DNA from 2 places in the Shewanella sp. 5S214 genome. Region 2 is predicted to be linked to the other one. Evidence: riboswitches for the same ligand, from Rfam matches in the RefSeq annotation. Region 2 holds a riboswitch; the other holds the start of a gene.

Region 1 (4,444 bases), on a different contig from region 2:
CAAAATTTAGGCCCACACATTGAACAAAAATGAGCCACTTTTGCTGATTCTTGTGGTAACGATTCGTCGTGGTAAGCACGAGCGGTATCAGGATCAAGGCCTAGGTTGTATTGATCTTCCCAACGGAATTCAAAGCGGGCTTTGGATAACGCATTATCACGCACTTGTGCACCTGGATGACCTTTAGCGACATCAGCAGCATGAGCTGCAATCTTGTAGGCAATTAAGCCTTGTTTTACATCTTCTTTGTTAGGTAAGCCTAAGTGTTCTTTGGGGGTGACGTAACACAACATCGCCACGCCATACCAAGCCATCATGGCAGCGCCAATCCCTGAGGTGAAGTGATCATAACCCGGCGCGATATCGGTAGTTTGTGGGCCTAAGGTATAAAAAGGCGCTTCATCACAAAGGGCCAATTGCTTTTCCATATTGACTTTAATCAACTGCATTGGTACATGACCAGGGCCTTCGATGATGGTTTGCACATCATATTCCCATGCAATTTTAACCAACTCGCCTAAGGTTTCTAATTCTGCAAATTGCGCTTCATCATTGGCATCGGCAATTGAACCGGGGCGCATACCATCGCCTAACGACAAGGACACATCGTATTGGGCGCAAATCTGGCAAATATCGCGAAAATGCTCATATAAGAAACTTTCTTGATGGTGGCTTAAACACCACTTAGCCATAATTGAACCGCCACGCGACACAATACCGGTAAGGCGTTTGGCGGTCATAGGTACATAACGCAATAACACCCCTGCATGGATGGTAAAATAATCTACGCCCTGCTCGGCTTGTTCTATTAGCGTATCTCTAAATACCGCCCAACTGAGATCTTCGGCAACGCCATTAACCTTTTCTAATGCTTGATAAATCGGCACAGTACCAATTGGAACAGGCGAATTACGGATAAGCCACTCACGGGTTTCATGGATATAACGTCCGGTCGACAAGTCCATGACGGTATCGGCGCCCCAACGAGTTGACCACACCAGTTTTTCCACTTCTTCTTCAATTGACGATGTCACCGCCGAATTACCAATATTGGCATTCACCTTCACCAAAAAATTACGCCCAATAATCATAGGTTCGGTTTCAGGATGGTTAATATTGAGTGGGATAATCGCTCGACCTCGAGCGACTTCATCGCGGACAAACTCAGGAGTGATCAGCTGACCAATATGCGCACCAAAAGCCTCTCCTGGTGCCTTTTGAGTCAATACGGTGTCGGTTACTTCAGCACGAGCCATGTTTTCACGAATGGCAATGTATTCCATTTCAGGGGTAACAATACCTTGGCGAGCATAATGCATTTGGGTCACGCATTTGCCCTGCTTGGCTCGCTTCGGCGCAACTAGGGCATCAAAACGCAAGTGATCTAAGCCATCATCAGCCAGTCGCTGTTGAGTAAAACCTGAACTTGCACCGGTTAATTGCTCGGTATCTTGTCGCTCATCAATCCATGCTTGACGGATTTTAGCTAAACCTTGACGCACATTAATGTCGGCAAGGGGATCAGAATAAGCGCCCGCGCAGTCGTAGACCATGATAGGTGGATTGGCTTGTTTAATGGGCTTTGCATCGGTGCCGCCAATGACGGTTTCAGTTTGATTAACCTGACGCATAGCGACGTTGATGTCTGCACGACTACCCGTTAAATAGACTTTTTCAGAATTAGGATGTTGTAACGGTTTAAGGGTATCAATAAATTGTTGAGCATTAGCTCGAGTTTGACGACGGTTTGGATTTGACATTAGCAACCTCATTATTAAGAGTAGAGTTGCTTGTCTGGAGAGGTGTTGATAGCAGCAGTAAACAATAAAAATACTATCGCTTACGTCAATAACCACATAGAAAAATACTAAAGTAATAACTTAACTGGACATATAAACCGATAAAAAACTCAGAGGTAAACGTCCATTTACTGTCTTGTTAAAACGTTATTATCTTCCCAATAATAATGATTATTACGCTTGTTTCCTTCGCAGGTTCTAGCCTGATCAGGTTCAACGGATCCCGAATAAACGGTCTCAGCCATAATGGCACTCCGACAAGATGTGCGTCAGTATAGGCAAGCTTTAAACAAAATATCAAGCCCTAACTATCATCTATTGCTATGACATCTATGAGTTAACATGCCGGCATTAGTTTAGCTTTATCCATTATCTATCGTATTCACTCAACACTTGATGCATATATTTATAAAGGTGCGACATCATGTCGCACTCTTCATATTTATTAGCAGGTTATAATTTATTAAGGTGAACAATCTCCTTTGAAATTAACTCATCAAAGGTTTATAAAAAAACAATAAAGGTGATAGCTTTGACTCACAAAGTAATGCAAACCATTAAATTAACGAATAACGCCCCATGGGCTTACTCATCAATTGCATTGGCAGTAACACTGGCCATAACGCCGCAAGTAAGAGCTGAATCGAATGACATACAAAACAACCAAGGTGTTGAACATGTCAAAGTACAAGGACAGCAAACAACACATAAAGACCTACTAGGTTCGGCTGAAAACCTCTTAAAAAAGCAAGGCGTCGATTTCTCTGAAGCTGGCGGTGTGTCAGCCTTACCCATCTTAAACGGCATGATGGGCGATCGGATAAAAATCCTTATCGATGGTAGCGACATCACTTCATCATGTGCGAACCAGATGAACCCGCCGCTCTCATATGTATCTGCAAATCAAATCAGTTCAACGCAAGTCGTCGCGGGAGTCTCTCCGGTAAGTGCTGGCGGTGATAATATTGCTGGTGTGATAAAAATCAGCAGTTTAAACCCACTGTTCACTGATAGCGACGCTGTAACATGGCACAGTGGTAATGTTTCTAGTGGTTATCGCAGTACCGATGATGCTTTTCTTGCTGGCGTCAATGCCACCGTTGCCAGTAAAACGTTAAGTTTTAGCTATCAAGGGTCATTTGAAGATGCTAACAGTTATAGCGATGGTCATGGCGATAAAGTACTCGACACGCTATATCAATCTCAAAACCATGCGCTAACGGCAGCTTGGCAAGATGAGACCCAACAAATAGCCATTAAGCTTACTCATCAACATATTCCTTATCAGGGTTTCGCTAACCAATATATGGATATGACTAACAATGACAGCTATGGAGCGTTAGTGCGTTATCAGCGTTCACTAGAAAATGATGCCGAGTTTACAGCACAAGCCAATTGGCACAGCGTCGAACATGAAATGGGATTCTTTACTGACGAAAAAACCGGAAATATGCCGATGGAAACCAAAGGAAAAGATTATAGCTACCAGTTGCATTGGCAATTACCCATAAGTTCAGACAGTACCTTGTTGATTGGACAAGAATATTATGTTTATCAACTTGACGATACTTGGCCCGCTATCGAAGGTTCATCTATGATGGGACCTAATGATTATGTCAATATTAATGACGGCAAGCGTCAACGTGCTGCTCTTTATGGTGAATGGCAACACACTCTAAATAGTCGTTGGTGGTTATCAGCGGGCGTCCGATATGAATACGTGTCAACAAACGCTGCTGAAGTACAACCCTATAACACTATGGCGATGATGGGTATGAACAATGTCAATGCCATAGCCGCAGATGAATTTAACAGCCTTTATCGTAAGCGTAATGACAATATTATCGACGCTACGCTCCTGGCTCGATATCAATTGAGTGACACTGAAGTCATAGAGGTTGGTTTAGCGAGAAAAAGCCGAGCACCAAATTTATATGAACGTTACAGTTGGGGTCAAAGCACCATGGCAACAACCATGATCGGTTGGTTTGGTGATGGAAATGGCTATATAGGTAACCCAAACCTCAATGCCGAAACAGCACATACCTTAAGTACAGCCTATAAATTGGTACAAGATGATTTAGCCTTCAGCGCTACCGCTTGGTACAGCAAAATAAATGATTATATTGATGCCGATGAGGTTGGTAGTTTTAACAAAACGCCTATGACCAATACTCGCCGCAATATTTTACAGTTTACCAATGTTAATGCGACTCTGTTTGGTGCACGTATTGATGCTGAATACCAACTAGCAGAAAACCGCAGTGGTAAATGGCTCATGGTTGCTAATGCCACTGCCACTCACGGCGAAAGAGATAACGGTGACGAGCCTCTGTATCAAATAAAGCCATTACAAACTGAACTTGCTCTTCACCAAGAACTTGGTGATTGGAAAAATAGCCTTAGCTGGCAATGGGTCGCGAGCAAAGATCGCGTTGATAGTCAGCGCTTAGAAAATACAACCAACAGTTACTCTCTGCTTAACTTAAGCAGCAGTATCCAATGGCAAGGTGCAACAATGACTGTCGCCGTGAAAAACTTACTCGATGAATATTATCAACTGCCTTTAGGCGGGGTCAGTATTGCACAATACAAAACAGACAATAGCAACGGCTTTGAACAAATAGCCGGAACTGGACGATCGC
Region 2 (4,444 bases):
ATGCCGACGTTAAGCAAACGAATCCCATTTTGAGCAAAAGATTATCCATAATGAGCGGTTTTACTGGAGTGATAGTTCAAAGAATTGATAGTATTATCAAAAGCAACAATGCAGTTATTTAATGAGGGCACCAAAATGGCTGAAGAAACCATATTTAGCAAAATTATTCGTCGTGAAATTCCAGCGGATATTTTATATCAAGATGATTTAGTTACTGCATTTAGGGATATTGCACCGCAAGCTCCTACCCATATTTTGATTATTCCTAACCATCTAATCGCCACGACTAATGACGTTAAGGCTTCTGATGAACAAGCATTAGGCCGGATGATGACGGTCGCGGCTAAACTTGCTGATGAAGCGGGTATTGCACAAGACGGTTATCGATTAATTATGAATTGCAATAAACACGCTGGCCAAGAGGTTTATCATATCCACATACATCTTTTGGGCGGTAAGCCGTTAGGCCCAATGCTGAGTCGTGACTAATGAAAATCAATAGCGATTTTTTTCCGTTAACCGAAGTGGCCAGTCGATTTGTTAATCAGTTAGCTCAATGCCGCCGTTTAGGGCTTACTGTCCAAGAGGCCAGTGAGCATCACGTGCTTATTGAGTTACCTTACAGCCAAGACATCATTGGTTATCCTGACACTGGGGTGATCCATGGCGGGGTGATTACCACCCTAATAGACACCGCCTGTGGCACGGCAGTGGTATGTGCAATATTAAAAAAATATCAATCGTTAGAATTGTCACCGACACTGGATTTACGGGTCGATTACATGAAACCTGCTGAGCCGCATAAATCGGTTTATGGGTTTGCAGAATGTTATCGATTATCGCCAAGCGTGGCTTTTACCCGCTCGATAGCTTACCAAGACAGTATTGATGAACCTATTGCTCACGCAGTGGGATCGTTTATGCGCATTAGCCCAGAAATGGTTGGTGAATCGTTTCGGCAAGCATTAATGGGTAATTTGCCGGAGACGAAATCATGAGTGAGCCAAGCAATATCAGTACGCAAACGGGTCTAGATGTTCAAGATGTGGTCAAACGGGCCATAGAGTTAAATGACTATAGTTACCTTCTTGAAAAAGTACCTTACTCACAATTTATAGGTATGTCTGTGGCGCGTTTTGGCGATGAAATGGTATTTAAATTACCCGCTAAAGATGACAATATTGGTAATCCTATATTACCTGCTATTCACGGTGGTGTGCTTGCTGGGTTTATGGAAATGTCAGCTATTGTGCAGTTAATGGTGTTTATGCAAGCTAAGAAAGTGCCTAAAATTGTCGATTTTTCAATTGATTATTTACGCGCAGGTTTGCATCAAGACACCTTTGCTGAATGCAAAATTACTCGCCAAGGTCGTAGAGTTGCAAACGTCAGCATGAACTGTTGGCAAACCAACCGCAAGCAGCTGATTGCGACAGCACGAGCACATTTTCTACTGGATTAGTCATGATGTGCTGCTGTGTTAGAGACAAGTTCAATTGCATCTATTTATTAAGGGAATATTGTATGAAAACATCATTATTATGTCTTATCGCTTCTGCGCTGTTACTTTCGGCTTGTGCGCATAATACTGCGGGTATCTCTGCTAATTCTAGTGGCCAACTTAGGGTTGATAATACCTCATTTGCTCGTGACGTTAACGTGACCGATATTTCATCACTTATGGTCGCGGACTTAATCAAAGCGTCAGCATTGATTCAAAGCCAATCGAGTACTGATTTGCGTATTCAATACAAATTCACTTGGTTCGATGCGAGTGGATTTACGGTTGAAGATGAAGCAAGCAGCTGGAAATCAGTTAAGTTACATGGCAAGCAGCAGTTACAAGTCGGTGCGGTTGCGCCCAATTCGCAAGTCACCCGATTTGAGGTCTATGTGAGGCAAGCATTCTCCAATTAGACTCCATTATCATTAGCTTTAAGCTTATTTATGACAATAATCGATGTGATTTAGTGTGAGGGTTAATTAATTGCATTGTTGAGTTATCAAATTGTGTCACTGCTCGTGTATTCATATTGAAGTTAGTTTATAATCGAGACCGCCAAGGGGTGTTCAGTAAAACCTGAACTGAGATGTCTGTATGACGAACCCTTAGAACCTGATCCGGCTTATACCGGCGTAGGAATGGGCCACACTATAACTCGGTGCACCTCTTATTCGCTACTCTTGCCGGATCTCAAAATTACTATTTGAGGTCCTATGTTCACGAAAAATTCTATTAGATTACACCACACCCCCATTGCCTTAGCGGTGATTACAGCCATAAGCTCACCTATTGCTATGGCTAAAACCGCTGATGTTGAACGCGTAACACCTGAATATGAAAAAATGGAAGTCATTGTCGTTAATGCTGATTTTAGTAATATCAGCCTTGAGAAAATGCCCTCCAGTGTCACCGTTATTGATGCGCAACAATTAGAAGATGAAGGCGCACAGCATTTTGAAGATGTGCTCAATTCGATTGCTAACTTTAATTGGTCTGGTGGTAGCTCTCGACCTAAATACTTCCAAATTCGAGGTGTTGGTGAGCAAGAGCAATATCAAGGTGCACCTAACTCATCAGTTGGTTTTGTGGTCGACGACATCGATTTATCAGGCCTTGGCATGGTATCGAGTATGTACGACATGCAACAGGTTGAAGTGTTGCGTGGTCCGCAGGGGACTCAGTATGGTGCCAACGCATTAGCCGGATTAATTTACCTAAAAAGTAACGACCCTACAGAGTCGTTTGAGCATGGCGCAAAAGTCAGCTTAGGTGACGATAACCTGCGCACTCTGTCAGGATTCAGCTCCGGCCCGCTCAATGACTCAGGCAAACTACTCTACCGGGTATCGTTAGAGCAACATAACCAAAATGGTTATCGTGACAACCTTTATCTTAATCGCGACGATACCAATGAGCGTGACGAGTTGACTGCCAGAGCGAAGTTACGTTGGTATGCGACTGACGATTTGCAAGTTGATTTAACCTTGTTACATGCAAACTTTGATAATGGCTACGATGTGTGGACATTAGACAATAATCCCAGCAACACCCTAACTGACCAACCTGGCGTCGATACGCAAAAAACCTCCGGTGCTGGGATTAAATTTATTTATTCTGGTATACCAACATTTGATTTCACGTCGTTAACCTCGTTTGCGCAAACCGACCACCATAATGGTTATGATGGCGATTGGGCTAATCCAGAATATTGGGCAAGCAAACAATGTGCAGCTTATGATGACTTTGGTGCCGTTAATGGCAGCGAACCTTGTGTTTACGATTATACCTGGGATAAAAAGGGCGACCGTAAAACCTTTACCCAAGAATTTCGTCTATCGTCAAAGACGGCTGGGCGTATTTTTGCAGGCAGCACCGACTGGTTAGTTGGCGTGTATGCGATGAATTTACAAGAAGATAATGACTTGTATTCAGAGTACAACACTTATCCAGATGAAGTGCTGCAGTCCAGTTACGATGCGACCAATTATGCGGTATTTGCTCAATTAGACAGCCATTTAGGTGATGAATATTTATTGTCTACAGGACTACGACTTGAACGTCGTGACAGTGATTATAGTGACAGTAATGAAGATAATTTCGCCCCATCAGAAGATATGTGGGGCGGGCATATTGCGTTATCAAAAGCCATTAATGCTGACCACAATGCCTATGTACGTATTGCCCGCGGTTATAAAGCGGGTGGTTTTAATATGACATTACCAGCTCAATTATCAGACAAAAAAGAGTTCGATACTGAGATCCTATATAACTATGAATTGGGCTTGAAATCGAGCTGGTTTGACGGTGAAGTCGATTCTACATTTGCGCTATTTTATATGGATCGCCAAGATCAACAAGTCGCCGCGTCGTTACAAGATCCTGATAGCCCCCAACGGTTTATTCTATTTACTGAAAATGCTGGTAGCTCGAATAACTATGGTGCAGAACTCGATGCTAAATGGTATTTAACCGAGAATATTGAGTTTTATGGCAGCTTTGGTTGGTTAGAAACCGAATATGGCCGATATCAATACAGCGATAAATATGGCTCAACTGTCGATTTGTCTGGCCGTGAACTGGCTCATTCACCTAACGTTACCTACAGTGCCGGTATGACCTATGTTGCTGACTCTGGTTGGTTTGCCAACGTGAATGCCAGTGGTAAAAGTCAGTTTTATTACTCGGACAGCAACGAGTCCAAGTCAGATGCTTATACCATTTATAATGCCCGTGTAGGTTATGAAACGCCAACTTGGTCGGCTTATTTATGGGGCCGTAATATGTTTGATGAACAGTATGGCGTGCGTGGTTTTTACTTTGGCAACGAGCCAGATCAGGGCTGGGTAGATAAACAATATATTCGTTACGGTGACCCTCGCCAGTTAGGTGTGACCTTAGAAGTCCAATTTATGTAATTAAACAAGGCCGCTGTAACTTAAT

What was found. A riboswitch is a leader RNA that binds a small molecule or an ion and turns the genes downstream of it on or off. The one in region 2 is predicted to bind thiamine pyrophosphate.
Region 1: linked by a shared signal. The riboswitch ahead of thiC (phosphomethylpyrimidine synthase ThiC) and the one ahead of ACED29_RS05830 (TonB-dependent receptor) in region 2 are both predicted to bind thiamine pyrophosphate.

The regions. Positions count from the first base shown of each region.
Region 1 is NZ_JBGOOV010000001.1:354,488-358,931, forward strand. Features, by position in the region: gene thiC (phosphomethylpyrimidine synthase ThiC) at 1-1,760, opposite strand, end outside; TPP riboswitch at 1,967-2,066, opposite strand; gene ACED29_RS01390 (TonB-dependent receptor plug domain-containing protein) at 2,347-4,444, shown strand, end outside.
Region 2 is NZ_JBGOOV010000006.1:109,641-114,084, reverse strand. Features, by position in the region: gene hinT (purine nucleoside phosphoramidase) at 136-489, shown strand; gene ACED29_RS05845 (PaaI family thioesterase) at 489-998, shown strand; gene ACED29_RS05840 (PaaI family thioesterase) at 995-1,462, shown strand; gene ACED29_RS05835 (YcfL family protein) at 1,525-1,917, shown strand; TPP riboswitch at 2,053-2,160, shown strand; gene ACED29_RS05830 (TonB-dependent receptor) at 2,218-4,419, shown strand.